One region of the Exiguobacterium sp. s168 genome, then DNA from elsewhere that is predicted to be linked to it. Evidence: predicted binding sites of a transcription regulator. Region 1 holds the regulator's gene; each other region holds the start of a gene.
The links. Region 1 encodes LexA, which represses DNA repair genes until DNA is damaged. Its sites were predicted from a motif close to CGAACATATGTTCG; they were not measured.
Positions count from the first base shown of each region.

Region 2: the regulator LexA is predicted to act here: its motif matches at 4,118-4,131, upstream of KNQ15_RS11475 (YolD-like family protein).
Region 3: the regulator LexA is predicted to act here: its motif matches at 3,242-3,255, upstream of uvrB (excinuclease ABC subunit UvrB).

Region 1 covers NZ_JACSNE010000004.1:151,318-158,635, reverse strand. Annotated here, with positions in the region: gene tkt (transketolase) at 78-2,066, opposite strand; gene KNQ15_RS04580 (DUF896 domain-containing protein) at 2,322-2,558, opposite strand; gene KNQ15_RS04575 (YneB family resolvase-like protein) at 2,672-3,325, opposite strand; gene yneA (cell division suppressor protein YneA) at 3,371-3,658, opposite strand; gene lexA (transcriptional repressor LexA) at 3,870-4,484, shown strand; gene KNQ15_RS04560 (metal-binding protein) at 4,516-4,986, shown strand; gene KNQ15_RS04555 (MIP/aquaporin family protein) at 5,173-5,874, shown strand; gene glpK (glycerol kinase GlpK) at 5,918-7,318, shown strand, end outside.
Region 2 covers NZ_JACSNE010000019.1:38,538-45,855, reverse strand. Annotated here, with positions in the region: gene KNQ15_RS11500 (GntP family permease) at 1-512, opposite strand, end outside; gene KNQ15_RS11495 (GGDEF domain-containing protein) at 753-1,868, shown strand; gene KNQ15_RS11490 (hypothetical protein) at 1,924-2,091, shown strand; gene KNQ15_RS11485 (DUF350 domain-containing protein) at 2,105-2,509, shown strand; gene KNQ15_RS11480 (PBECR4 domain-containing protein) at 2,826-3,404, opposite strand; gene KNQ15_RS11475 (YolD-like family protein) at 3,785-4,084, opposite strand; partial or broken gene KNQ15_RS16935 (IS30 family transposase) at 6,178-6,714, opposite strand; gene KNQ15_RS11465 (hypothetical protein) at 6,998-7,318, opposite strand, start outside.
Region 3 covers NZ_JACSNE010000003.1:105,199-112,516, forward strand. Annotated here, with positions in the region: gene KNQ15_RS03230 (murein hydrolase activator EnvC family protein) at 1-396, shown strand, start outside; gene KNQ15_RS03235 (S41 family peptidase) at 491-1,915, shown strand; gene KNQ15_RS03240 (PDZ domain-containing protein) at 1,938-3,101, shown strand; gene uvrB (excinuclease ABC subunit UvrB) at 3,308-5,275, shown strand; gene uvrA (excinuclease ABC subunit UvrA) at 5,277-7,318, shown strand, end outside.

The DNA of each region.
Region 1 (7,318 bases):
TTCCAATTGTTTGCATAGATGATAATAGATGAAAAACGAGCCCGACGTAAGATCGGACCCGTTTTTTCCGGAAGTGATTATCCGAGTTGCTTGACTGTCGCTAATACGTTCTCAACAGACATGCCGTATTCTTTCAAGAGGAAGTCTCCAGGAGCAGATGCGCCGAAACGATCGATTCCGATGACTTGTCCTTCTGTTCCTACATATTTGTACCAACCGAGTGAAGCCCCTGCTTCGATCGCTACACGTTTCGTGATGTGTTTCGGAAGAACTGATTCTTTGTACTCTGCTGACTGTGCTTCGAATATTTCCCATGATGGAAGCGAAACGACAGCTGCTGATTCACCAAGTTCTTTTTGTGCTTCGACAAGAAGGTGAACTTCTGAACCCGTACCAATTAAGAGCGTATCAGCTTTCGTGACGTCACCAGCGATGACATAACCACCTTTTTCAGCGCCCTCTGTCGTCGTACCTTCCAGTTCAGGAAGACCTTGACGTGTCAAGACGAGAAGTGTCGGTTTGTCTTTTGCTTGAACCGCTGTTTTCCATGCTGCGATCGTCTCTTTTCCGTCTGCTGGGCGGTAGATCGTGACGTTCGGCATTGCACGGAAGCTCATCAAGTGCTCGACTGGCTCGTGTGTTGGACCATCTTCCCCAACAGCGATCGAGTCGTGTGTCAAGACGAAGATTGATGGAAGTCCCATTAATGCTGCTAAACGAACAGCTGGACGGAGGTAATCCGAGAAGACGAAGAATGTCGCGCCGTAAGGAATGACGCCACCGTGAAGGGCCATACCGTTGACAGCCGCAGCCATTGCGAATTCACGTACACCGAACCAGATGTTACGACCGCTTGGGTCGATATCGAAGTCTGCTTCGCCTTTGAGCATCGTGTTGTTCGATCCTGCAAGGTCAGCTGAACCACCGAATAATGTCGGAACGTTCTTCGCAAGACCGTTCAAGACTTCACCACTCGTTTGACGTGTCGCTTTTTTCGATGACAAGTCGTACGTCGGAAGATCTGCTTCCCAGTTGCTTGGCAATTCGTTTGCGATTGCGCGAACGAGTTCCGCATGCAATTCTGGATGCGCTGCTTCGTATTGTTTCATCGTTTCGTTCCATGCGTCTTCCGCAGAAGCACCACGTTGGACGATTCGCTCGTCGAACAATGATTTGACTTCTTCAGGGACGTAGAACTCTTCGTGATCCCAAATGTAGCTAGCTTTCGTCAATTTGATTTCCGCTTCACCGAGTGGTGCACCGTGAGAAGCCGATTTCCCTGACTTGTTCGGTGAACCGAAGCCGATGACTGTCTTGACTTCGATCAACGTTGGTTTTGTCGTCTCTGCTTTTGCCGCCGCGATTGCTTTCGAAATCGAATCGATATCCGTTCCGTCTTCTACGCGAATGACTTGCCAGTTGTACGCTTCGAAGCGCTTCTGGACGTTTTCAGAGAATGATTTATCGAGATCGCCGTCAAGTGAGATATCGTTTGAATCGTACAATACGACCAATTTACCAAGACCAAGGTGACCTGCGAGTGAAGCCGCCTCAGCTGAGACACCTTCCATTAAGTCTCCATCTCCACAAATTCCATATGTGAAGTGATCGACGACATTGAGATCGTCACGGTTGTATTTTGCTTCAAGATGACGTTCTGCCATCGCCATACCAACTGCCATTGCAATCCCTTGACCAAGTGGACCTGTCGTCGCATCTACACCAGCCGTGTGACGATATTCCGGGTGACCTGGTGTTTTTGATCCCCATTGACGGAATGATTTAAGATCATCCATTGATAGATCATATCCCGATAGGTGGAGGAGTGAGTAGAGAAGCATCGAACCGTGTCCGGCTGAAAGTACAAAACGGTCGCGGTTGAACCATTCTGGATTTTTAGGGTTGTGGTTCATATGATCCGCCCAAAGCGAGAATGCCATCGGCGCTGCTCCCATTGGCATACCTGGGTGACCCGAATTCGCCTTTTGTACGGCATCAATCGATAAGGTACGAATCGTATTAATTGCTAATTGTTCTACTGTCGTCATGTTCGTCAAAACAATCATCCTCTCTCTTTTTCACAAATTCCTACTCATTTTAGCACACTCTTAAATGTGATACAACTTTTCTAAATAGTATGTCACATTCAAATGAATGCGCTATCTATAGCCGTTCTATCGACTCATACAGGATGCATGAATTGATGAAAGATCGTTATTAAGATGTATTGCTATCGTACAATGTTTCCTTATCTAACCGCTCTAACAAAAAAGAGGTCCGCTTGACGCGAGACCTCTTTCTTCTATAGAAGAAACAAACGATTATTGTTTATTCCGTTCTTCTTCTTGTGCTTGTTTCAACTTCTCTGGTGTTACGTCCGTCCCCTCTTCATCGACGATCTTCATGCCCATGAGTTGGTTTTTGAACGATCCACGGAATGCTGCGAGATACGCTGCACGTAACTCTTTTTGCTCGGCTGTTTCGGCTTCCGATAACGGCTCAACTTTTGATTTATTCGCTAATGCATTGATTCGATCTAATTGTTCTTGTGATAACATGGAATCCCTCTTTCTGTACGACTCAAACTTGAGTAGTTCAATTGTATTCTTACTGTAAAAGAGCTTACTAAAAAAAGCAAGTTAACCGCGTCAGTCGACGGGTTACTTGCTTCTCATTCCGAACTAGGCGTCAATTCGCGGTATTCAAGATATCGACGATTGACCGTTGCTTTTGAGATATCATGCCCCATCCCGCGAAGCGTAATAGCGATATCTGAAAACGTCAACCCGAGTTCTCGGAGACGTACGATTTCTTCGATCGGTACGTCTTTTCGACTACGCCCGGCGTTCTCTCCTTGACGATTGAGATTACGTTCCGGACGAAAGCCTTGTTCGACCGCTCGCCGCATGCCACGGGCGATTTTTGCATTGTGCAGTTTCCGTTGATATTCTTCAACGAGCGAGACGATCTCAAGGACCATCGCTTCTGCATCAGCAAGCTGATATTCTCCATCCGAATCAAGTGTCATCAACCGAACACCGTGCTTCTTAAACGTGTGCAAAATAGCGATTTTCGCATTCCCCCGACCAATTCGTGTGTCATCCGTCACGAGTACCGCATCTACCGCATCACGTGTCACATGGTCAAGAACCGTCAGCATTCCTTCCCGATCAACGTCATATCCACTCTCTTTTTCAGAGACGATGTCTATGACATCAAAACCCTTTTGAGACGCGACCTTGGAAAGCTCCATCCGTTGGCGTTCAATCGAACTATCTTGTGCTTCTTTTTCGGTCGACACCCGACAATAAATCACGACCTTCATCGTACCTCACATCCCTGTTCGTTCTTTCACAACTTTTCCATTTTGTCATTGTTGTGCGATTGGTACAACGATTTTGCTTTTTGAGATGACGTGTTTTGTCTCGACATCATTATTTTTGATCAACCAGTTGACGTATTCTTCATCTGACATCGAACCATCATTGTAGACTTCAGCAATTTGTTCGACTGTAGCGTTCTCATCGACCGTAACGGAAGCGGTCATCAGTTGCGCTACCTTTTCATCCGGGCGTGGTGTGAGTAAAAAGATCACGAAGGCAATACTTAATGCATAGAAGAGAATTGAAAAAGCATGAGTACGAATCGTATGAATCATCATGAATCCCTCCAAATATGAAATGAATGATTTAGAATAAATGTTCGCGGAACAATTGTTCGCATAACTCATAATAAACACAGAACCCGTGTTCGGTCAACACAAAATGTCGAACAATTGTTTGTACGCTCATTTGTTCTATGTTATAGTGAATTTAGAAACATATATTCTTACATTTCAAACTTCAATCCAGAAAGAGGTGGCAATTCGTATGCGGAAAATGTCTAAGCGCCAACAAGAGATTCTCGACTACATCGTCTCTGAAGTGAAACTGAAGGGGTATCCACCATCAGTTCGTGAAATCGGAGAAGCAGTCGGACTCGCGTCTAGCTCGACGGTACACGGTCATTTGGATCGACTCGAGAAACGGGGAATGATTCGCCGTGACCCGACGAAACCACGTGCGATTGAGATATTGCTTGATAAGCCTGAAGAAATCACGGAAGCCATCGTCCATGTTCCCGTCATCGGGAAAGTCACAGCGGGTCTTCCGATTACAGCGATTGAAAACATCGAAGAACAGTTTCCGCTCCCTGCACATTATGTAGGAAATGAGACGGTCTTCATGTTGACAATCGATGGTGAATCGATGATTAACGCAGGTATTCTTGACGGCGATCGTGTCATCGTGCGCCAACAAAACACAGCAGAAAACGGAGAAATCGTCGTAGCTATGACCGAAGATAGCGAAGCGACGGTGAAACGGTTCTTCTTAGAAGATCAACAGGTACGTCTACAACCAGAAAATGACTCGATGGATCCGATGTATTTCGATAATGTCTCCATTCTTGGTAAGGTAATCGGCGTGTATCGGACGATTCATTGACGGAGGGACCAGTTACGACTGGTCTTTTTTCATGCCTTCAGGAAATGTACATGATACTGTCAATACCGTCGCACTGACGGGTTACGTTGCGTATTCGGTCGCAACGCAACAAACCGATTGGTTACCGACTGCCATCGGTATCGCTGTCGGTACCCTTTGGTTGTCACCCGACCTCGATTTAAAGTCAGAACCGTATTATCGCTTTGGACCATTTCGAGTCTTGTGGATGCCGTATGTCAAGATCATGCCTCACCGATCGATCTGGTCACATGGACTGATCATCGGAGACATCATCCGGCTTCTTTACAGTGCTGCGATTCTGATTCCGCTACTATTTTTAAGTCTATATTTTCAGGTTCTTGATTCTGCTACGATTGATTCGTGGTTCGCTTCCTTGCCTGCATTCGTCGTCGGTATCATGGTGGCAAGTACGATTCATATCCTACTAGATTATTCCAGCAGTTGGTTTCGACCTAAAAAAAGAAAAAAACGTCGTCGGTAACACCTCTTTTGCTTGCTCGCAGGCAGGAAGAGGTGTTTTCTTATCCACTTTTTCGTATCTTTAAACATCAAAATGAAAAATTTCCATTCCTATATTTCAATTATATGTATTGAAAACGTTCTCAATTCGGAGTAATTTAAAGTAGAAAGGCCATTATCTACTTTAATCCAAAGGGAGGGTTTTTGCATGAATAACTTTGTACTAGAAATGATCGGTACGATGATCCTCATCCTGCTCGGGGATGGAGTCGTCGCCGGTGTCGTCTTGAAAAAGACGAAATCGGAAAACAGCGGATGGATCGTCATCACATTCGCTTGGGGTCTTGCCGTCATGACAGCAGCATTCGTCGCTGCTGAAAGTGGAGCACACTTGAACCCCGCATTGACGATTGCACTTGCTTTGAACTCTGACCTACCGTGGGCAGACGTTCCGATCTACATTGCCGGACAACTTGTCGGAGCTTTCATCGGCGCCATTCTCGTTTGGCTTCATTACATGAAACATTTTGAAGCGACTGATGATCAAGCTGCAAAACTCGGTGTGTTCGCAACAGGTCCAGCGATTCGTCATACGCCGTCGAACTTGATTTCTGAGATCATCGGGACATTTGTTCTCGTCTTCGGTATCTTGGCACTTGGTTTAACAACGTTCGGAGATGGCTTAAAACCACTCATCGTCGGTTTACTCGTCGTCGTCATCGGTCTCTCGCTCGGTGGTACAACAGGGTATGCCATCAACCCGGCTCGTGACCTTGGACCGCGTATCGCGCACGCTATCCTACCGATTCCGAATAAAGGTTCATCTGACTGGGGCTATTCATGGATTCCTGTCGTCGGTCCGATCATCGGTGGAGCGATTGCCGTGTTCATCTATCAATTGATCTACTAAGATCACATCTCACTAACACATACCGCTCAAGGGGGATTTCGAAATGGAAAACAAGTATATCCTAGCACTCGACCAAGGTACGACAAGCTCACGTGCGATCATCTTCGATCACGATGGGAAAATCGTCAACTCGGCACAACGGGAATTCAAACAGTACTTCCCACAACCAGGCTGGGTCGAGCATGATGCAAACGAAATCTGGGGTTCGATTCTTGCCGTCATGGCCGAAGCACTCGGGACAGCAGATATCAAACCTGAGCAAATCGCTGGAATCGGCATCACGAACCAACGTGAAACAACAGTTGTCTGGAACAAAGAAACAGGCAGACCGGTCTATCACGCACTCGTTTGGCAATCGCGTCAAACGTCTGGTATCTGTGACGACTTAAAAGAACAAGGTTTGAACCAGAAGTTCCGCGACAAAACAGGACTTCTGATTGATGCCTACTTCTCTGGTACGAAAGTTAAATGGATCCTCGACAATGTCGAAGGTGCACGTGAGCAAGCAGAGAACGGTGAATTGCTCTTCGGTACGATCGATACGTGGCTCGTTTGGAAACTGTCTGGTGGAAAAACGCACATCACGGACTACACGAACGCTTCACGAACATTGATGTATAACATCTACGAACAAAAATGGGATGAAGAGTTACTCGATATCCTCGGTGTTCCTGCTTCGATGTTGCCAGAGGTTCGTCAGTCGAGTGAAGTCTACGACAAAACAGTACCGTATCACTTCTTCGGTTACGAAGTGCCAATCGCTGGTATTGCGGGTGACCAACAAGCAGCACTCTTCGGTCAAACGTGCTTCGAAGCGGGTGAAGGGAAAAACACATACGGAACAGGTTGCTTCATGCTCATGAACACAGGTGAGAAAGCTGTTTCTTCTGATCATGGACTCTTGACGACGATCGCTTGGGGCGTCGATGGAAAAGTGGAATATGCGCTGGAAGGTTCGATTTTCGTAGCTGGTTCTGCAATCCAGTGGCTCCGTGATGGACTCCGGATGCTGAAAAATGCGAAAGATTCAGAAGGTTACGCAACGAAAGTCGACTCAACAGACGGTGTTTATGTCGTTCCTGCCTTCGTTGGTCTCGGTGCGCCGTACTGGGATTCAGATGTTCGTGGCGCAATCTTCGGTTTAACACGAGGAACAGATAAAGAGCATTTCGTTCGGGCAACGCTTGAATCACTCGCTTACCAAACACGCGACGTGTTAACAGCGATGGAACAAGATTCTGGGATCGAACTGAAGACACTCCGTGTCGACGGTGGTGCTGTAGCCAACAACTTCTTGATGCAGTTCCAATCGGACATTCTCGGCGTTCCTGTCGATCGTCCAGAAATCAACGAAACGACAGCACTTGGTGCAGCCTACCTTGCTGGATTAGCTGTTGGTTACTGGAAAGATAAAGCGGAGATCAAACAACAATGGAAGCTGGAT
Region 2 (7,318 bases), on a different contig from region 1:
AACGTCGTTGGGATGACGTTTTGAATCTGCGGTGTTCCTGGTAAGGCATCCATCGTGAACGTGAATGCACCAAGGGCGATTGTTCCTGGGATGAGGCGTTTCGGGATATTCGCTTCGCGGAACAAGTTCGCTGCAAACGGATAAACTGCGAACACGACAACGAACAGGCTGACGCCGCTATATGTAAGAATGGCGCCGAGTAAGACGATGGCAAGAATAGCACGCTTCGCACCAATCATGCGGATGATCGTCTTCGCGATCGACTCCGCGATACCGGACATCTCAACGACTTTTCCGAAAATCGCTCCGAGGAGGAAGACCGGGAAGTATGCTTTGATGAAGCCGACCATCTTTTCCATGAAGATATTCGAGAAGAAAGGTAACACCCAGTCCGGGTTCGTCAGTAAGACAGCGAACAAGGCACAGATTGGTGCAAATAGGATGACCGAAAAACCACGATAGGCAACGAACATCAATAAGGATAAGGCAAGAAGAATGATGACGAGTTCCATAAGTAGATCTCCTTCAAATTTAGTAAACGCTTTCATATCGCTTCTTCATCATTTAACAACGCAGTGTCGAGGAGGTCAATTACATTTCGTAAAACCATAAGTACAGCTTATAGAAATCATAAGTTCACATTATAGACACAATTGTATCAGATAGATTATTTTTTCAAGTAACAGGAGTTAGTCCTTTTATGGCGTATGTCTTTTAAGTAACGTACTTTTATTTGAAAGGATGGACAGTTCATGAAAAGCATCCTTTTTGACGTCTTGCATAACGTGACGCTATTAATGGCTGGTTTCTATCTGCTCGGAAAACTATCGCCAATCCCGATCACCCGTGACTCCCCACGGCTGACCCGCGTGTTGTATGGCCTTGCCTTAAGTGTCATCTCATTACTACTCATGCAGATGACGATCGAAGCAGCGCCTGGCGTCATGGTCGATTTGCGCCATATTCCGGTCGTCGTCGCTGCCTACTTTGGTGGTGTCATCCCGACAACGATCGTGACGATCGCAATCATCATCTATCGCTTCAGTTTGGGAACGAATTTAGCAGCCTTCACCGCATTCGGTTTTATCGTCGCCGTTGCTTTAGGAACGAGCTTAATCGTTCGCGAGATGCCACCCTATGCAAAACGAACATTCACACTCGTGACGCTCTACGCGACGGCTTTACACGCTCTTGTCTTGTGGATCGTCTTACCGGAACAGATTCTTCTACTTGAAGTGATGACAGTCGTCATTCCTGCATCATTCGTCAGTAGTTGGCTCGCCCTGCTGATCATCCGCGATATTCGGTTGACCAAACAATCACTACGGATGCTTCGTCAGAAAGCGCAACTTGACTTTTTGACGGGATTAAATAATTCACGCGCCTTCAATGAATACTTCACGGATGTCAAACAGCGATTGATCCTGAACAAACAGTCCATCGTATTATTGACGATCGATATCGATCATTTTAAACACGTCAACGATACGTATGGTCATGAAGCGGGCGACGAAGTGCTACGACAGTTTGCCAATCGACTGCGCGACGGAGTGGCAGAAAGCGGGTATTTATCCCGTAACGGCGGTGAGGAGTTTTCAGTCCTGTTCGAGGGTGTTCCGCTTGCTGAAGTTCTGCCTTTAGCAGAGCAATTACGCGAACGGATCGCTTCTAGTCCGTTCCGACTAGCGACGACAGAGCTACCGCTCACAGCATCGTTTGGTTTAGCCGCGTACGATGAGACGACACTACAAATCGACGATCTTCTACTGGATGCGGATGCTGCCCTCTATCAGGCAAAGCAACAAGGACGGAATCAAGTCGTCCTGTTTTCTCCTAATGCAGAATCTGCCGTCAGCTTTCAAGAATAACGATGGACGCCACCTCTGAAATCCGCTACCTTTAAAGAAGAGGTAGGTGATTGGCATGAAGTTAGCAAAAGGTCCCTATATCCTGATCGGTCTTCTCTTAGGACTCGTGTTCGGATTCATTGGTGACAACTTCTATTTGTATGTATCAGCAGGCATTCTCGTCGGAGCACTGCTTGAATTGTATGTCGCATACGAACAACGCAAAAAAAATAAAAAATCATGATGGAGGTACCAACATGACATTCAGTGACTTATTCCTCTCGACCCTTACGTATATCGGTGTCGCGACCGTACTCCTTGCAATTGGTGTCGTCCTGTTCGAGGTAACGACGAAATCAAAGGAACTGGAATTAATCCGTAATGGTAAGAAAGCAGCCGTTTATGCATTCGGTGGACGTATTCTCGGTCTTGCCATCGTCCTCTATTCGAGTATCTCGAACTCCGTCAGCATTCTCGATATGGTCTTATGGGGTGCACTCGCAATCGTCTTACAAATCGTCTTGTTCTATCTCGCGGATTTACTAATCCCACGTTTAAGCATGACAAAAGAGATTGATGCGAACAACGAAGCAGTCGGCTTGCTGCTCCTCTTCTTATCGATTTCGATCGGTTTGATCATTGCTGGGTCGCTTACATATTAAGACACACGAAAACAGCCCTGGATCATTAGGATCTAGGGCTTTTGCTTTTCAATTATCCTCTATGTATGATCGTCGATTGTGTGTCAGATCGCCCTTCATCCAAATATGAAAGAGAGGATTCGCCGAGGTTGATAGAGTGACGACGGTCATCCTATTTAGAGACATTCGTATAATGTCCAGACATAAGATTTGTCGTTCACCTCTTTAGGTGTAAAGTTCCAACTTAACTGCAACGGGGGGGGGGGGACGATATATCCTTAATAATCAGCACACTATAAAAAGTAAAGAGACGCCGAATCGACGTCTCCATAACATATCATTTTTCCATTTCTGTGTTCTGTTCGATGATCGTATGTCCGTTGACGCTCACAAGCTTTCCGCTTGCATGCTTCGGATAGGTGCTCTTGTTTTCGAAGAACGTTACCGGTGCGTAAAAATCTGAATTTTTCTCCTTGCGTACCCCGAAGTAGATGTAATGCCCGAGCGTCTGATCAAAGAAGAAGAACTCGATGTCACGCATGCTTCCCTTCGAAGTACCCAAGCCACACTTTCCTTCCTTCAGAAGTTCCGGCAAGAGTTGGAAGCATTGAATTCGCATCATCCATTTCTTCGATTTCTGTGCATCCAGCTCTTCGAGCATCTCCATCGTGAAGCTGCCATCGAGCATGCTGCGGTACAGGTTCTCCGCGCGATATGGCTTGTCGTTTGACTGGATGATGTGTTGCAAGCCAAGCATATGCTTCAAGTTACCTTCGTCAAACTTGATGCGAAGCGGGGAGCTTTTGTGACCGATATCGATTTGATAGATTTTCCGCGCGAACAATTCTTCGTACATTTGCGCGAGTTCTTGTAGTGTGACGTCCGGGTTGAACGTCGAATATTTATCATTAGTCATGATCATTGACCTCAATTCGTTTAATTTCTACGCAAAAAGAGTGACCCCACATCAGCAGAGTCACTCTCGAGAATTAAACGTAAGGTACGACTGGACAATCACCAGCCGGGATGATCCTCAGTATTGTTTTTCAGCGCGTTAGACGTGCTGCCCCTGGGCGGGTCCGGACAGTACCTGTATCCTTCTATAGTCATATTACCCGATATCACGGTGGAAAAACAACAATTTTGTTTGTTTTTTCTCCGATTACGACAATTTCTTCTCCGATTCGGATAAAATCATTGTCGATTGCAAACAGGAATTCCGCGTCTATGGGAAATAACCTTGTATGCAGCGGGGTGACTAGAATACTTTAGATACTCCGATCATCTGATCAAACCTTACTTTTCTTCTTGATAGTTACTCTTGCGTAGCGTGATGGTATCCGCCTCGTAGTCGAGCTTCTCAACGTATGCATCGAATTTGAATTCGATTCCGTTGCGATGCGCGACGATCCGGAGGAGTCCTCCATTAAAGATTGCATCATTCAGTACATTTTCAATTTGTGGATTTAGTCGCTCATCGTAATTCGGGACATTCAGTTGATGTACTTCCCGATAATACTGTTTGAGCATTGCTTTGTGTTCCGGCATCAAGAACGGAATCCATTTCAAGTTTCCGAGGTCGACGTATCGCATCATTATGAATCACTCCTCTAGGCTTCGAAAAAACAAGGAACGTTTGTTCCTGTTGTATACCCCGGATTTATGATCCGCAATCCCGCTCTTCACAACGGGTACCTCGTCGAGAATGGCGTCGGCACCGCGTTAACTTGTACCTTTAGTATGATGGGTCTGGTTGTTTTATGCATGTTGGCTCAGCGGCACTCAGACGACGTCTCGCCCGTTTACAGCCGATTAGAGTACGATATGCACCCGTTTTGATAGATTTTTGCAGGAATTCGCTCGTTTTCGCTCGATTTCTGCACGTTCAGAAAAAAATGACGATTGTTTTTGCGTTGAATAGCTTTGCTTCAGTCGTGTGATCAGGACGAACTGAGCGGGTCTCCTTCGCGTGTAACGATAGGAGCACTTAATATATAGGGAAAATAGGAGATTTTTTAAACATCAATTTTAATTTTTTGATTTTCATAAGCATACGCCAACGTTGATGAAGCGGAAGCGCACTCTCATGCGCATTCATTAATGTTATTATGAAGGCGATTTTCTAGCTGACAAGCATAATCGAAAAATACGTGAAATTTTAGCGACAGGTGGCCTACCTGAAGCCGTTGATAATACATGTGTTTCATTGTACTACATACAATAATTTTGTGGATGTCGGACAATGTCTTGCGAACAGATAACGGAACGCACCAAATAGCGGAATTACGTCCTTGTACGCTCAAAAAAACAAGCCTTTTTCGACGGTCATCGTTTGGACGAATTGATCCGTCTCGAAATAAAATAAATACTCCAATCAAACCGAGTTAATGCAATCCATCCACGAGTACATCATAGATTGAATTATGACAGGTTCGCGAACTGTATTCGACTCACTGATGAACAACGTCGAGTAAACGTGGAGTGTGATCCGCGTCGAGTTTCGTTGGTATTGCTGGCATCATCGAAAAAAACGAAGTAACCGGTTAAACCGAACATCCTCAACACGAAATATCGCTTGCATATGATTCCTCGAACAGTGTATATAGAAAAGGAATCTGCACGAAAGGTGTCATGATGAAGGAATTTGCCACCGGCCAGCTGAACCGGCGGCGCCTCCACAAGAGATATTTAGAGCATATATGAGAACTGTGACCGCGAACGGCTCGAAATACGATTCACAGTGAAAGAGTTGTATGATTGTGACGAAATCGAAGAATCCCGATTCGTAGCAAAGTGGCTCCGCGGCTTTAACGAACCCGTTGATCGGAATTCGCTGCTTGTTCGTCAGCCGGTCAGGTGCGATTCGCATTTCGAAACGAATGCAGATGCCGGACTGGGAACTCGAAATGAAAGGCCGCCGCGTGACCCAAATGGCTTGTCACCACCAGTACCACCTCATCGAAACCATTAGAAGTTTCAAAGTCAATATACTTCGCAAACTTTCTGAATATCACGCTCAGACGTCCGAGCAGTCGAGAAAAGGTGTCTGAGGGTTTCCCAGACGAGTACTCCCTTTTCTCCATGTATTCTATACAGCGCCATTCTGAAAATATGCCACTTATACAATATCTTTTTTGGGAAAATGAGCGGATGCATCGGGAGCGTCGACTTTTCATTGATGCATGCTCTCCTCGTGTACGTTATTGTGTCATGATATTCGAATAGGCGCGATGTCATTCGTTGTTTTCGGTGGTATATCGAAAACGAAAATGAGAGTGGAAACGTTGGTATTGCTAGAAAAAAGCTATACCTGAACTGGAACAAAGTATGCGAAACCGTACTCTCTCTACAACCGTACTTGCGAAAAATGCGATAAAAAGGACATTCGTTGACGAAATAATGTATTGGAAGCGCCGTCTTTTGTTCGATACCTGATTTCTCGTCGTACGTTATTTGATGTTCGCGACTTCGGTCGTACTTTTTTTTAAGCCGATGAAATCCGCTGCCGCTTGCCTCGTATAATAGAAGAGACACCAAGGAACGCGGTGATCAATCGATGGACTGGAGTGGATAGAGATCAAAGTACAGCGGAAGACGGGATGAAGACGTTGTTCACGTATGGATTCGCTCGATTGACGAGTAAGAACATCAATGCCATCACGAAGATGGTGAAGTTTCTCCGCGAGGTCGGGACGGAGTATGATTTCCGAGTGTTCCAGACTCAGTTCTGTCGGGTTGATCATTCCGAAGTTCGTTCCCTTTGGAAAGAACTCACGGAGAAGACCATTGGCATTCTCATTGCTGCCACGTTGCCATGAAGAATAAGGATCTGCGAAGTACATCGGGATACCGAGGGAGTGCTGTATCCGTTCGTGACAGCTAAACTCCTTACCACAATCCGTTGTCATGGTTTGAAACGTTCCCGATGGGAAATAATCATGAAGTGTACGGATGGCGTGTTCCATCGAGTGAGAAGAACAATCGACCATCGGTAGTACGATATAGAACCGGCTTTTGCGCTCAATGAATGTCGCAACACGTGCCTTTGTCTGTCCTCGTCCTGATACGACAGTATCCAACTACCAGTGTCCGAAAGTCTCTCGACCCCGGACGTCCGACGGACGTTTGCTGATCGAAAGCCCGCTGTTGAAGCGACCTCTTGTCTCACGTGGCTTTTGACGCTTGCCTTTTTGTCGCAAAACGCCCAAATCGCTCATAATGAATCCTCCGTTGAATTTGGTGTGGTAACTCTATTCTACACGAGGCCGTTATGGGTCTTTTCGTGTCTTCAGCTAGGTGTTGCACTTAATGTTACAATTCGTTCCATAAAAAACACCCCATAAAAGTTGAATTTTTATGTCCAACTTTTATGGGGCAGTTTGAAGAGCGTTTCTCTTATTTCTTTTTCTAGTCGATCTCTTGTTTCAAGGCTTCATAGGCAGTGACGGACTTTCCAGGTCTTTCTTGCTGACCGTGATTGTCACGTTCCAATCGGCGCTGTTCGCTAAGTCATCCTTCAGTCGATCCAGTGCTTTCATCTACCGTTTCCTCCTCAGTTTGTTCGGTTGCACGACTCGCAAGCGGAATGTTATCTAATGATTCGATGACATATCGGCACAAAAGCATTTTTCCGGTTCGTTCGTGCTGACTATCGTCAGGTTCTGAAACTACTTTAATGTCATTCGAACATTTGATCAGAAATCTCTTGGAGCGTCTCGCTTCTTCAAATTGATTCATATGTTCTGAAAACTCATCGGTGTAATCGACTCTTAGTTCTAGGAGTGGCTCTTTGGTTTTCCAATGTTCTTCTTTCAAAATCTTTCGTTCTAA
Region 3 (7,318 bases), on a different contig from region 1:
CCAGTCAAAGGCTATGTCTCGTCACCATTTGGTCCGCGGAACAATCCATTGACAGGGAAGCCGGAGTTGCATACGGGCATCGATCTCGTCAATGCGAAAGGGACTCCGATTCATGCGACAGCCGGTGGGATCGTCCTCCGTGCCGGTAGTGCGACCGGGTACGGAAATGTCGTCATGGTGACGCATTTGATCGACAGACAGGTCTATACAACCGTTTATGCGCATCTCGACTCGATCAGTGTGTCGGCGGGTCAAACGGTCATGCCAGGTCAAACGGTCGGGACGCTTGGCTCAACTGGCTGGTCAACAGGACCGCATCTGCATTTCGAATTGCATAAGGGAGAATGGGCGGTCGGACAACCAAATGCGGTGGATCCGGCACCGTACATCTTTTGACATCCCATAGAATACCGAAAAGATAGGGTAACCTATCTTTTTTTGCTATACTGAAAAAAATACTGCGTTTTTTAACGGAAGTGGGGAATCAAGCGTGAAAAAATCTACAACAGCAGTCATCGCGGTCAGTACCTTCGGGCTTGGTTTAGGGGCAGGCGCCGTCGGGATGCTAGCGGCTGGCGGAACGGATTCTGTCTCGACGTCATCGTCGTCGGCGAATGCGACGGGTGATTGGAAAAAAGTCGATCAGGTCCGTCAAATGATCGAACAGAACTATCTAGAGGACGTAACGGATAAAGAACTGCTGGACGGTGCGTTGTCCGGCATGGCGGAAGTGCTTGACGATCCGTATTCCGTCTATATGGATGAGTCGGAGACGGCATCGTTCAATACGAATCTATCGTCTTCGTTCGAAGGGATCGGTGCGACGCTTGAACAAAAGGGCGAGTCGATCGTCATCGTCTCACCGATTAAGGGATCACCTGCTGAAAAAGCCGGGATCAAACCGGGTGACGTCATCTTAGAAATCGACGGCAAGTCGACGAAAGGGCAAAAGACGGATCAAGCGGTCAAGAAAATCCGTGGTGAAAAAGGAACGAACGTCGTCCTGACGATTCAGCGCAGTGGACAAGACGCGATGGACATCACGATCAAACGGGATACGATTCCGATCGAAACGGTCTATACGTCGACTGAGGACGTCAACGGGAAGAAGATTGGTGTCTTGCAAGTGACGCAGTTCTCAGAACCGACGGCAGAAGAGTTCGAGAAGGGGCTCGCGAAACTCGAGAGTCAGAATATCGATGGGCTCGTCATCGACGTTCGCGGAAATCCGGGCGGTCTTTTGACGGCTGTCTCAAGCATGATTGCACCGTTCATTCCGAAAGACGTTCCGATTTATCAAGTTGAGAACAATAAAGGCGAGCGGCAGCAGGAATTCGGGAAGGCAGACGAGAAGAAACCTTATAACATCGTCGTGCTCGAAGACGGCGGATCAGCGTCAGCATCCGAGATTCTGGCAGCCGGTCTGAAGGAAGGTGCCGGGGCTGAGGTCGTCGGTACAAAATCGTTCGGTAAAGGCATCGTCCAAAGTGCGTATGATTTAAAGGACGGTAGTGATTTGAAGTTGACAACAAACAAATGGCTGACGCCGGACGGTAACTGGATCCATAAAAAAGGGGTCAAGCCAACGATTGAAGTCAAGCAACCAGCGTACTTCAACGTCACGAAGATCCTGACTGACAAAAAGTCGCTTGAAGTCGGCGATTACGGTAAATCGGTCGAAAACGCTCACTTAGTCCTCGAAGCGATCGGTTACGAGCCAAAAGGACAGGATGGGTATTTCGGTGACACGATGAAACAAGCCGTCGAAGCCTTACAAAAGGATGCGAAACTCGACGTCACTGGAAAAATCGATCAGCAGACAGCGGGTGAGATGGAGACGCGTCTCCTGAAGAAACTCGAGGACGACAAAAATGACGTCCAGCGGAAAAAAGCACTCGAGGTCGCTGCTCAATAATAAGGAATGGAAAGAGGTCTGAATGCGCGTGGAATTACTCGATGAAATTGGTTGGACCGCGATTAGTCTCATCGCCAGTCCGACCTTGTGGTTAGCACTCCTTGTCAGTTGGGTCATCGGCATCCGGCGTGTCAAACGGGAACGCGGATTGTTCCGCTCCCGGACACACGGTAAACGAAGCGATGTCCTCGAAACACTTTTACCCGGGTTACTAATTGGTCTCGTCTTATCCGTCGTCAGTGGCTGGCTTGGATTGACGGTGACACCACAATACGCTTTGTTGTTACTAGCGCTTTCGAGCGTGTTGTTGTTGATTGGCATCGTTCGCTTGAACGTACCGCTTTGGCCGATCGTCTTGCTTGGACTTGCTGGCTGGTTCCTAATGGATTCGCGTCTTGATCCGGTTCGAGCGGTTGAGCCGAAAATGATTTTATTGCTTGCGACGTTAACGCTCGTCGCGGAATGTCTACTCGTCTGGTGGCGCGGGCAACGACGCCTGTCACCGTCACTCGTCGTCTCGAAGCGTGGTCGCTTCATCGGTGGGCTGTCAGCGAATAAACTTTGGCTATTGCCTTTGCTCGTCTTTGTTCCGGGCGACGTGCTTGAAGCCTGGTGGCCACGTTACAGTTTCCCAGAACTCGTTCCGATCGTTCTCTGGTTACCGATCGGCTTCAGCTTCCTCTTTACGGGTAAGTTACCGAAAGAATTGATGCGTCCACTCGTTCAAGGACGTTTAATTACGAGCCTCGTTGCAATTCTATTGACGGTTCTTGCATACGTCACCGGACAAGCTGAATGGCTGTACGGGATCGTTTTGTTGCTCGTCCTGCACATTGTGTTGCATCAGCGGGTCAAGCGATTGAACCGGGCACAGACACCATTGTTCCTCAATGGAACGCGTGGTGCCGTCATTCTCGGAACGCTACCTGATAAACCAGCTGCCGAGATGGGCTTGATTCCGGGCGAAGCGATTTATAAGGTCAATGGTGAAAAGGTCGATTCGGAAACATCGTTCTACGAAGCCATCCAAAAACACAAACCGTATCTGCGTCTTGAAGTCATGAACCATAACGGAGACATCCGGTTTGCGCAACGTGCCTTCTATGAACAAGATCATCATGAGCTCGGCATCCTGTTCGTCAATGAGCCGGTCCATGGTCGCACTAAAGTGCGGTCCTTGCATTAACGAGTACATCCCTGTCACGGAACAGCCGTGACGGGGATTTTTTTGTCGGCAGAAAAATCGAGGATCAACACTCGAAGCAAAAAAGAAACTTTTGCATTTTCGAAAAAAAGGGTAACTTCCTAAAAGGAGCACTTCATAATCGAATGTTTGTTCGTAAAGTGGTACAATAAAAATAGATTTTTTACGTGATGAGGGGGAAGCAAACGATGGAATTTGAACTCGTTTCACCATTTGAGCCAGGCGGTGATCAGCCGACGGCAATCGAAAAATTGGTGACTGGGCTAAAACAAGGCGAACGACATCAGACGTTGCTTGGGGCGACTGGTACCGGGAAGACGTTCACGGTCTCGAACGTCATCAAGGAAATCAAGAAACCGACGCTCGTCCTTGCCCACAACAAAACACTAGCGGGACAACTCTACTCGGAGTTCAAGGAATTCTTCCCGAACAATGCGGTCGAATACTTCGTTAGTTTTTATGATTATTATCAGCCGGAAGCGTATGTCCCATCGACGGATACGTTCATTGAGAAGGACTCTTCGATCAACGATGAGATTGATAAACTACGTCACTCGGCGACGTCCGCCCTGTTCGAACGGGAGGACGTCTTGATCGTTGCGTCTGTCTCGTGTATCTATGGTCTCGGTAACCCGGAAGAGTACAACAACCACGTCTTGTCACTGCGTGTCGGCAATGAGATGGGGCGTAACGAGATGCTCCATCGTTTAATCGACATTCAGTATGAGCGTAACGACATCGACTTCCAGCGTGGACGCTTCCGTGTCCGCGGAGACGTCGTTGAAATCTTCCCGGCGTCACGCGACGAACAGTGTGTCCGAGTCGAGTTCTTCGGTGACGAGATTGAACGGATTCGTGACATGGATCCGCTGACAGGTGAGATCGTCGCGGACCGCGAGCACATCTCGATCTTCCCGGCGTCCCACTTCGTGACGGGGGATACCCGTCTGCAGAAAGCGATCGCGAACATCGAGAAGGAACTAGAGGTCCAGCTTGCGAAGCTACGCGAAGACAATCAGTTGCTCGAAGCGCAACGGCTCGAACAACGGACGAACTACGATCTCGAGATGATGCGTGAGATGGGCTATTGCTCCGGAATCGAGAACTACTCGCGTCATTTGAACTTGATGCCAGAAGGGGCAACGCCGTATACGTTGCTCGATTACTTCCCGAAGGACTTCTTGCTCGTTGCCGATGAGTCGCACGTCACACTGCCGCAAATTCGCGGGATGTATAACGGAGACCAGGCACGGAAACAAGTCCTCGTCGATCACGGCTTCCGTCTTCCATCGGCAAAAGACAACCGTCCGTTACGGTTCGAGGAGTTCGAGGAAAAAGTCAGTCAGGCAATCTATATCTCAGCGACACCAGGACCATATGAACTCGAACATTCAAAAGAGATGGTCGAGCAAATCATTCGTCCGACCGGCCTCGTCGATCCGACGATCGAGATTCATCCAATCACGGGACAAATCGATTACTTGATGGATAACATCCGTGACCGGGTCGCGAAGAACGAACGTGTTCTCGTGACGACACTGACGAAGAAGATGGCAGAAGACTTGACCGATTACTTGAAAGAGAATGGTGTCAAGGTCAACTACATGCACTCGGAGATCAAGACGCTGGAAAGAATTGAAATCATCCGTGACTTACGACTCGGGAAATACGATGTCCTCGTCGGGATCAACTTATTACGAGAAGGACTCGATATTCCGGAAGTCTCACTCGTGACGATTCTTGATGCCGATAAGGAAGGGTTCTTGCGGTCGGATCGTTCGCTGATTCAAACGATTGGTCGGGCGGCTCGGAACTCGGAAGGACACGTCATCTTGTTTGCCGATAAAGTTACCGATTCGATGCAACGCGCGATCGATGAGACGGAACGCCGTCGCGCGATCCAGATGGCGTTCAATGAAGAACATGGCATCACGCCGCAGACGATCAAAAAAGATGTTCGTGGTGTCATCAGTACGACGATCGAGAGCGACGACACCGTCGAAAAACTCGAGAAGTTCAACAAACTCAAAAAACCGGAGCGCGAAACGTTGCTTGAGCAGCTCGACCAAGAGATGCGTCAAGCGGCGAAGGACATGCAGTTCGAACGAGCTGCTGAGCTCCGCGACCTCATATTAGAATTGAAAGCAGGTGCCTAAGTTGGGAGAAAAGAAGAATCAGATTATCATCAAAGGCGCTCGCGTCAATAATCTACAAAACATCGATGTCGAAATCCCCCGCGATCAGCTCGTCGTCTTGACGGGTTTGTCCGGGTCAGGGAAATCGTCGCTTGCCTTCGACACGATTTACGCTGAAGGACAACGGCGTTATGTCGAAAGTTTATCTGCCTATGCCCGTCAGTTCCTCGGACAGATGGATAAACCGGATGTCGATACGATTGAAGGACTGAGTCCAGCAATTTCAATCGACCAGAAAACGACGAGTAAAAACCCACGGTCGACGGTTGGAACGGTCACAGAGATCTATGATTATTTGCGTCTGTTGTATGCACGAATTGGTAAACCGATTTGTCCAAATCACGGAATCGAGATTTCGAGCCAGACGATCAGTCAGATGGTCGACCAAGTGATGGAGTTACCGGAGCGGACCCGTCTGCAAATCCTCGCGCCAATCGTTTCCGGACGAAAAGGAACGCACGTCAAGGTACTCGACGATTTGAAGAAAGAAGGTTTCGTCCGCGTCCGTGTCAACGGAGAGACGATGGATCTCGCCGAAGAGATCACGCTTGAGAAAAACAAGAAACACTCGATCGAAGTCGTCGTCGACCGTGTCGTCGTGCGACCAGACGTCGAAGCCCGTCTTGCGGACTCACTTGAGACTGCCCTTCGCCTCGCGGATGGTCGGGTCATCGTCGATACGATGGACGGCAACGAACTGTTGTTCAGTGAACATCATGCTTGTCCAATTTGTGGCTTCTCAATCGGCGAACTCGAACCACGGATGTTCTCGTTCAACTCACCGTTTGGTGCTTGTACGTCATGTGATGGTCTCGGAACGAAGCTTGAGGTCGATGTTGATCTCGTCGTGCCGCATCCCGATAAGTCGTTGAACGAAGGGGCAATCGTGGCGTGGGAACCGACGAGCTCGCAGTATTATCCACAATTACTCAAAGCGGTCTGCGACCACTTCAAGATCGATATGGATACACCGTTCGAACAATTGTCAGAAGAACACCGTGAAACGATCTTGAACGGAAACACGAAGGAAGAGATTCACTTCCGTTATGAGAACGACTTCGGGATGGTCCGAAATACGAACCTCTACTTCGAAGGGGTCCTCAATAACTTACAACGTCGCTTCAAGGAGACGTCGTCTGATTATATCCGGGAACAGATGGAAGGCTACATGGCGAAGAAAGCTTGTCCGACGTGTCAAGGACACCGCTTGAAACGGGAATCACTTGCCGTCAAAGTATCCGATCATCATATCGGTGAAGTGACGAAGATGTCTGTTAAACAAGCGGTCATGTTCTTCGACGAACTACCGGAGAAGTTGAGTGAGAAGGATCAGACGATTTCGCGGATGATCGTCCGTGAGATTCACGAACGGGCGTCGTTCCTCGAGAACGTCGGTCTCGATTACCTGACGATCTCACGCGCAGCCGGTACGTTGTCCGGTGGGGAAGCGCAACGGATTCGTCTTGCGACACAAATTGGTTCGCGTCTGACGGGCGTCCTCTACGTTCTCGATGAACCATCGATCGGTTTACACCAACGTGATAATGATCGTCTGATCAATACGCTGAAGGCGATGCGTGATCTCGGCAACACGTTGATCGTCGTCGAACACGATGAAGACACGATGATGGCAGCCGACTACTTGATCGATATCGGACCTGGTGCCGGCGATCACGGTGGATTCGTCACGGCAGCCGGGAAACCGGAAGAGTTGATGCAGGATGCGAACTCGTTGACTGGTCAATACTTGTCCGGGAAGAAGTTCATTCCTGTTCCATCAACACGCAAAGAGCCGGACGGTCGGATGCTCCATATCCACAAAGCATCGGAAAACAACCTGAAGAACGTCGATGTCGATATTCCGCTGGGTCTGTTCGTCGCCGTCACCGGTGTCTCGGGCTCCGGGAAATCGACGTTGATCAATGAAATTCTCTATAAGACGATTGCGCACGAGATGAACCGGGCGAAAGAAAAACCGGGTGCCCATAAAGGGATTACCGGTCT